DNA from 2 places in the Candidatus Pantoea symbiotica genome. Region 2 is predicted to be linked to the other one. Evidence: predicted binding sites of a transcription regulator. Region 2 holds the regulator's gene; the other holds the start of a gene.

Region 1 (4,428 bases), 960 kb from region 2:
CAGCAGATAATGTCGCGTGACAGCGCGGGCACCTCCCGGTGGAGGGCAGCATTCCCCATAAGGCGGTCAACGCGTTTGATTTTGTGCTTAACGCGGGCATCGCCCGCAAGAGAGCGACCAATGCTGGTCAGATTGAGGGAAGCACCGCGGGTCAGGGAAATCGTCATATCAGTGAGGGCGTTACGACGATACTGATGGGTGCTGGCTAAAGATTCCCGTAAAAATTTATGGCAAAATGCGGAAGCAGGCATAGTGGCGATCTTATTTTTTGTTGGCGCAATAATTAGACCATTTTTCCACTGTGCCTGCTTCGTTTTTGTGGGGATTCATCAGGTCGTAGGGTCGCCATTTATGGCGACCTGGCTATCTACGTCGCCGTTAACCACTTATTAACGGTGATGTCATCCAACTGCGCCACTTTGCCGTGTGCCACGTTACGCCCACGATGCAGCAGCAGGAAATAGTCGGCGACGCGCCGGACAAACGACACGTGCTGCTCCAGCAGCAGAATGGTTAAACCATACTCACGGTTTAGCCGACGAATCAGATTGCCCATCTCCTCTTCCAGCCACGGCGACATCCCTTCTGTTGGCTCATCCAGAATCACCAGCTTGGGCTGCAGCACCAGCGCGCGCGCCAGTGCCAAATGTTGCTGTTGCTCCATCGGCAACTCGCCGCTGCGCTGATGGCGCAATGAATAGAGCGCCGGAAACAGGTCAAACACCATTTCCGGAATGGCGCGACTACGATCGTCCTGCGCCGCCATCAGGGCGATCAGCAGGTTATCCTCCACGCTCATCTGCGAGAAAATATGCCGTCCTTGCGGCACGTAACCAATGCCGGTGCGTGCGCGCAGCTCGGCCGGTTGCAGCAGCAAATCTTCCGGCGGCGCGCCATCTTCCTGCCAGGTCATCGAGCCGCTGTTAATCGGCAGTCGGCCCATAATGCAGTTCACCAACGTGGTTTTGCCCATGCCGGGGCTGCCCAACACGCCGGTGCAGGTGCCCGGCGGCAGATCGAGATCCACATCCCACAGAATGTGATTTTGACCGTAAAACTGATTCACCGAACGTAAACTCAGCATCTGACATACTCCTTCCAGATTATTAGCCTGAATGCTCCCGCTCTGTGTCGTCTGGCATACAGTCGTGCACGATTGATGGACACCGCTGTCGTCGGCAAGCGCCGATATGGACTCGTCACTCCATATAGCAAACACTGCAATTCCCAGGCCAGGTTAGGAATTTAACTCTTTCCAGGTCGGAAACCTGACAAATCAACCGCTAAAAGTTGAGAAACGCTTAACAATTGCCGGCGGTGATAAATTAGCTGCACTTTGACGGTGCTGACTGCTTAACGTTTCTGGTGCATTTGATCGTTCGTAAGGCAATAACCGGGGAAATAAATGGTCTTAAAGCCTGGCTTTTCTCCCGGCAAGGAGAGGTAAACAGGGAAAAAGAAGGGTTAATGCGACACGCAGGCGGAGAAAAATAAATGCGAAAAAATTTTTTTTCGCGCTTAAGAATGGGCGAGAGAAAATTATACACAGCCGATGGGCTCGGGGCTGGATTCACTTATCCACCATTACTGTGGATAACCTTGTGCATTAGCGACTGAAAACCGTGTGCAAGCGAGTAAATTCGCGGCCTTCATACATTATGATGAGAAACTGGGCTTTTGAGTCAATGTCAGTAAAAACAGCAGGTTAGTTAAAATCAAGCATGCGAATTATCTGGCTTGTCATCGGACTGCAATTTAATGACACTCTATTGACAAATGTTAAAAGCGTCCTCCGCTTGGGGATAACATTGCGCAACAAGAGCTTGCTGGCTACCGCTTAAATTGCACTGAAGAAAATCGGCTTCAGGTTCCATTATCGTGCAAGGTTACTGTGATTATGTCCAGTATTTTTTTCTGGCAAATTCGCCATAGCAGAGTAGAATTAGCAGCCTGCCCGCCGACTTCATCTGCTGGAACCGCTAAAACATGAGCAAAGCCTTTAAACTCAACTCCGCTTTCAAGCCTTCAGGCGATCAACCTGAGGCGATTCGCCGTCTCGAAGAGGGGCTGGAAGATGGACTCGCGCATCAAACGCTGTTGGGCGTGACGGGCTCTGGTAAAACATTTACCGTGGCGAACGTGATTGCCGACCTCAACCGCCCGACGATGGTGCTGGCGCCGAATAAAACCCTGGCAGCGCAGCTCTACGGCGAGATGAAGGAGTTTTTCCCGGATAACGCGGTGGAGTTTTTCGTCTCTTATTACGATTACTACCAGCCTGAAGCCTATGTGCCGAGTTCTGACACCTTTATCGAGAAAGATGCCTCGGTGAATGAGCACATTGAGCAGATGCGTCTGTCGGCGACCAAAGCACTGCTGGAGCGTCGTGATGTGATTGTGGTGGCGTCGGTTTCGGCGATCTACGGCTTGGGCGATCCTGATCTCTACCTGAAAATGATGCTGCACCTGACGCGCGGCATGATTATTGATCAGCGCAGCATTCTGCGCCGTCTGGCGGAATTGCAATATACCCGTAACGATCAAGCCTTCCAGCGCGGCACCTTCCGCGTGCGCGGCGAAGTGATTGATGTGTTCCCGGCGGAATCGGACGACATTGCGCTGCGTATTGAACTGTTTGATGAAGAAGTTGAAAGGCTGTCGCTGTTTGATCCGCTGACTGGCCAGATTGATTCTGTTATCCCACGCTTTACCGTCTATCCCAAAACGCACTACGTGACGCCGCGCGAACGCATTCTGCAAGCGATGGAAGAGATCAAAGATGAGCTGGTGATCCGCCGCAAAGTGCTGCTGGAGAACAACAAGCTGCTTGAAGAACAGCGTATTTCCCAGCGTACGCAGTTCGATCTCGAAATGATGAACGAGTTGGGTTACTGCTCCGGCATCGAAAACTACTCGCGCTATCTTTCCGGTCGCGGACCGGGCGAGCCGCCGCCGACCTTGTTCGACTATTTACCAGCGGATGGCTTGCTGGTGGTCGACGAATCGCACGTCACCATTCCGCAGATTGGCGGCATGTATCGCGGTGACCGCGCGCGTAAAGAGACGCTGGTGGAATACGGTTTCCGCTTGCCGTCGGCGCTGGATAACCGTCCAATGCGCTTTGAAGAGTTTGAAGCGGCCGCGCCGCAAACCATTTATGTGTCGGCCACGCCGGGCAATTACGAGCTGGAAAAATCGGGCAGCGAAGTGATTGATCAGCTGGTGCGCCCAACTGGCCTGCTGGATCCGGTGCTGGAAGTGCGTCCGGTGGCGACGCAGGTCGATGATTTGCTGTCGGAAATCCGCAAGCGTGTTGAGATCAACGAGCGTGTGCTGGTGACCGTACTGACCAAGCGTATGGCGGAAGATCTCACCGAATACCTTGTGGAGCACGGCGAGAAGGTGCGCTATCTGCACTCGGATATCGATACCGTGGAACGTATGGAGATTATCCGCGATTTACGCCTCGGCGAATTTGATGTGCTGGTTGGCATCAACTTGCTGCGAGAAGGTCTGGATATGCCGGAGGTGTCGCTGGTGGCGATTCTCGATGCCGATAAAGAGGGCTTCCTGCGTTCCGAGCGTTCGCTGATTCAGACCATTGGCCGCGCCGCGCGTAACATCAACGGCCGGGCGATTCTCTACGCCGACAAACTCACGCCGTCGATGGAGCGCGCGATGGGCGAAACCGAGCGCCGTCGTGAGAAGCAGCAGAAATACAACGAAGAGAATGGCATTACACCGCAAGGGCTCAACAAGAAGATCACCGATATTCTTGAGCTCGGTAAAAACGTAGTGAAAACGCGCGGCAAAGGCAAAACCGCGTCACGCACTGCGGCAGAAGCCGAAGCTAACTATATGGCGCTGACGCCGCAGGCGATGCAGAAGAAAATTCACGAGCTGGAAGGGCAGATGCAGCAACACGCGCAGAACCTGGAGTTCGAAGAAGCCGCCAGCGTGCGCGATCAGTTACATCAACTGCGCGAGCTGTTTATTGCGGCTTCGTGATGGTAGCAGCCAGGTCGCCATAAATGGCGACTCTACACGGCCTGAATGGCGTGTTCCAGCGCGATACGCAGCAGCTGGCGGTCGTGGCGATATTTGATGTCGGCGGCTTCCAGCGGTTCGCGAATGATTAAACGCTCTTCCACGCCGCGAATATCGGCGGCCGGACTCACCACCACCGCATCAATCACCCGCTTGCCAATCGCTTTCTCCATGATCGCCAATTTATCGGCCACATTCAGGCTGGCTGCCGCCGGGCTCAGTTCGCGGCCCAGATTACCAATAAACACCATGGTGGCAGGTGTACGACGCAGCGCGCGTGCCATATCTTCCATCAGCAGAATCGGCATCAGGCTGGTGTAAAAACTGCCGGGACCAATCAGAATCAAATCCGCTTCGCCTATCGCCTCAATCGCTTCACGG
Region 2 (4,428 bases):
TAAAAGTACGACGAATAAAGAACGCGCCCAGACGACGGAAAATCGGGCCGGCAGGCCAGAAGTTCAGGTTGATACCCGCAGCAATGTGCGGCGGCACCAGACCTTGATGATAAAGCACGTAGGAGAGCAGCAGATAATCCATGTGGCTGCGGTGGCAGGGCACATAGACAATCTCATGACCATCCTGCGCCAGCTGACGCACGCGCTCACCGCCATGCACGTTGATGCCCTGATACAGGCGGCTCCACAGCCAGCCCATCACGCGGTCAGTGACTTTAATCGCTTCGTAAGAGAAGTTGGCCGCCACTTCTTCCATCATTTCGATGGCGTTCTGCTGGGCTTTCTCATGCGAAATCTTTTTGCTGCGCGCTTCATCTTCTACCGCTTTTTCAATCGCTTTGGACTGTAACAGTTTGTTGAAGAGATCCTGACGTGCAGGCAGACGCGGGCCGACCGCAGCCAGACGTTGGCGAGCAAAGTGAATACGCGCCACGCGAGCCAGCTTCTGCGCAATCGACTTATCGGTGCCGTGTTCGGTCGCCATCTGGCGTAGCGAAACGGTTTGCGAGAAGCGTACAAAGCTGTCGCGGCCGTGCCACAGAATGGCGAAGAACTTCTGCACGCCATTCAGCACACGCAGATGCGGCGTGGATTCACCGGATGTTTCACGTCCCGGCGCACGACCAAACATCACCGCGACCGGTAGCATTTGCACGTCGAGTTGCGGGTTACTGCGGTGCAAATCCAGATAATCGTGGAACAGCTTCACCGATTCGGGATTGGCCACGAAATAGGGAATTACGCGCGGACCATCGTGAATAAACACGTGGCGCGGCAGCAGGGTGCCATCGATCTCCAGCGGAGCCAGTGGATCGGGCAGATCATGTTTCAGGCATTGAGCACGCAGCGTGAGCAAGTCAGCCTTTGAATCATAAGGCAAAACATACATCACCGGACGTGTCGGATCGATCCCGTGTTCAGAGACGGGATCGGTCGGAATGACCTTACTTTTTACCAAAATAGAGAGTGGTAAATTCAATAATTTGTAATAGAGTTTACGCCAACCTGACATAGACAACTTTAAGCCTCTTGTTAGCAAAGCGCGGCAAGCATACCAGAAAGCGCAGCGAAGGTCTGTGGCTCTGCCGCCTCATACTGCCCACACATTGACGTCAAAATAGATCAAGGGTTCCATAGACATGGCAAATAACGTCACCGGTTTAGTAAGAATAGTGAAAGCAGCCGGTTATTCCTGGCAGGGCCTGCGTGCCGCATGGCAGCACGAAGCCGCATTTCGGCAGGAAGCTGTCGCCGCGCTGGTGGCCATTCTCGTGGCCTGCTGGCTGGATGTAGATACCCTTTCCCGCATCTTGATGATTGGCTCGGTAGTGCTGGTTATTATCGTTGAGATCCTTAATAGCGCTATCGAAGCGGTGGTTGACCGCATCGGGCAGGAACAACATCCGCTCGCGGGCCGCGCCAAAGATATGGGATCGGCTGCCGTATTGCTGACTATCTTACTGGCTCTGTTCGTCTGGATCGCGCTGCTCTGGACGCATTTGAGATAGGGATTCCAGATTCATCAAACCGCTGATTTTTCCCTCTGTTACGGTTTTCATTTCGCGAATACCTGTATATACTCACAGCGACTGTATAAACAACCAGGGGGCGGGATGAAAGCGTTAACTGCACGGCAGCAACAGGTCTATGACCTGATTCGCGACCATATTAACCAGACGGGCATGCCGCCAACGCGTGCGGAAATTGCTGCGCAACTGGGTTTTCGCTCGCCCAATGCTGCTGAAGAGCATCTGAAAGCGCTGGCGCGTAAAGGCGTAATTGAAATTGTTTCCGGCGCATCGCGCGGGATTCGTTTGCTAATGGAAGAAGAACCGAGCGAGGGGCTGCCGCTGATTGGCCGTGTCGCTGCCGGTGAACCCTTGCTGGCGCAGGAACATATTGAAGCCCACTATCAGGTGGATGCGAATCTGTTCAAACCAAGTGCCGATTTCCTGCTGCGTGTAAGCGGTATGTCGATGAAAGATATCGGCATTATGGATGGCGATCTGTTAGCGGTGCATAAAACGCAGGAAGTGCGTAACGGCCAGGTTGTCGTGGCGCGCATTGATGATGAAGTCACCGTGAAACGCTGGAAAAAGCAGGGCGCGATTGTTCATCTGCTGCCGGAAAACACCGATTTCCAACCGATTGTTGTTGATACCCGTGAGCAGTCACTAACTGTTGAAGGTTTAGCTGTTGGGATTGTACGCAACGGCGAGTGGCTCTGATCAGTTTCTGATCCTCCCCAACTGCGGCGGTGTGAATTTGCGCTGACCGCAGTCTGCTGTTTTACTTCTCTGTGACTCTTTCTGCGGCTCACGCTGGCGCCATTACGCTGATTACCGCACACAACGGAATGGGCTGATGCAGCTGTTTTCCTCTTCAGATAAAACACTCTGGCGGCTAGCGCTGCCGATGATTCTGTCAAATATCACCGTCCCGTTACTGGGCGTGGTGGATACCGCTGTTATTGGTCATCTCGATAGCCCGATTTATCTCGGGGGCGTCGCCGTGGGCACAACAGCGACCAGCTTCATCTTTATGCTTCTGCTGTTCCTGCGCATGAGCACTACCGGATTGACCGCTCAGGCATTTGGCGCCAATGACAAAACCGCGCTGGCGCGCGCCTTAACGCAACCGCTGCTGATTGCGCTGGTTTTTGGCGTGCTGTTTATGGTGTTGCGAACGCCGGTAAGCAGCCTGGCGGCAGCTTTAATGGGCGGCAGCCCGGAAGTGCAGCAGCAGGCGAAAATCTTTATTGAGATTCGCTGGCTGAGTGCGCCCGCAACCTTAGCCAATTTGGTTATTCTTGGCTGGCTGCTGGGCGTGCAGTATGCGCGGGCGCCGATGGTGCTGCTGATCATCGGCAATCTGGTGAATATCCTGCTTGATCTGCTGTTCGTCCTCAAACTGCATTGGGGTGTGGCTGGCGCGGCGGCGGCTACCGCGCTGGCAGAATATGTCACGCTGGGCGTGGGTTTGTGGATGGTAGCGCGCGTGCTGAAAATGCGCGGTATCCACTTTACTCTGCTTAAAAGTAGCTGGTGCGGCGATGCGGCGCGGCTATTCCGCCTCAATCGCGACATTATGCTGCGCTCTTTAATGCTGCAAATTTGCTTCGCCTCACTCACCATCCTTGGTGCTCGAATTGGCCCGGATGTGGTGGCGGTCAATGCGGTACTGTTGATGTTCCTCACTTTTACCGCATACGCGCTGGATGGATTTGCCTACGCGGTTGAAGCCTGTTCGGGTGAAGCGGTTGGGGCCAAAGATCGCAGTCGGCTGTTGCTGATTTGGCATGCGGCTTGTCGTCAGGCTTGCTTCGTTGCAGCAATCTTTGCGCTGATTTATGCGTTCACCGGTCCGCAGATTGTGGCGATGCTGACGTCACTGGAAGCGCTACGCGAGATGGCCGATCGCTATCTGATTTGGCAGGTGATTCTGCCGCTGGTTGGCGTGTGGTGTTATCTGCTGGATGGCATGTTTATCGGCGCGACGCGCGGCCGTGAGATGCGTAACAGCATGGTGATGGCGGCACTCGGCTACGGTGTATCGCTGCTCACATTGCCGTGGCTCAGCAATCACGGTTTATGGCTGGCAGTGACGGTGTTCCTGGCGCTACGCGGACTGACGCTGTGGCTGATCTGGCGCGGTCACTGGCAACGTGATAGCTGGTTCAACGCCTGAATAAGCGAAGCGTAACCTACAGATTAATCTGTAATTCTCTACAAACTGCGAAACGGCTACTACAATTACCTTATACGGCGCACATGAGTAGCGCGTTGTGTGGGTATATCGCCAGATAGATAGGCGATGTATCTATCTCACTCAGGATGAAGTGGAGGATTGTTATGAACAAAGACGAAGCGAGCGGAAACTGGAAGCAGTTTAAAGGGAAATTTAAAGAGAAGTGGGGCAAGCTTACGGATGACGACATGACGGTGATCGAAGGTAAACGCGATCAGTTGGTCGGTAAAATCCAGGAGCGCTACGGTTATGCGAAAGACCAGGCCGAGCAAGAAGTTAAGGACTGGGAAAGCACCAATAAAGATTACCGCTGGTAATCGCCCCTTAATGAATATGCTCCTACCCGCCAATCATTTAGCGTAGTGATTGGCCCGGCACAAGGATGTGCCTCTCTATTTTCTTACCCGTTTTTTCCCCTCAACCTGATGGTCATGCTCGCAACTTTCATGATGCGTGCAAGCTGCCACTTCTGCGCAGTTCTCACACAGGCCATGCGCCTCAATTACAGTATGACGCAGAGAAAATCCCGCCTGATCCGCTAACGAAGCAATGGTCTTTTCCACACCATGAGCATGTTTTTCAGTCACTGCCGCGCAACCGTCACACACCAACATCACTGAA

Evidence for each region. The regulator LexA, encoded in region 2, represses DNA repair genes until DNA is damaged. The targets are predictions, from matches to a motif close to TNCTGTATGTACATACAGNA.
Region 1: the regulator LexA is predicted to act here: its motif matches at 1,888-1,907, upstream of uvrB (excinuclease ABC subunit UvrB).

The regions. Positions count from the first base shown of each region.
Region 1 is NZ_JBSZHR010000002.1:1,036,510-1,040,937, forward strand. It holds gene ACXIZX_RS05385 (IS4 family transposase) at 1-251, opposite strand, end outside; gene ACXIZX_RS05390 (ATP-binding cassette domain-containing protein) at 368-1,084, opposite strand; gene uvrB (excinuclease ABC subunit UvrB) at 1,987-4,008, shown strand; gene ACXIZX_RS05400 (gluconeogenesis factor YvcK family protein) at 4,041-4,428, opposite strand, start outside.
Region 2 is NZ_JBSZHR010000002.1:80,274-84,701, forward strand. It holds gene plsB (glycerol-3-phosphate 1-O-acyltransferase PlsB) at 1-1,072, opposite strand, end outside; gene ACXIZX_RS01030 (diacylglycerol kinase) at 1,200-1,568, shown strand; gene lexA (transcriptional repressor LexA) at 1,674-2,288, shown strand; gene dinF (MATE family efflux transporter DinF) at 2,425-3,747, shown strand; gene ACXIZX_RS01045 (CsbD family protein) at 3,912-4,124, shown strand; gene zur (zinc uptake transcriptional repressor Zur) at 4,200-4,428, opposite strand, start outside.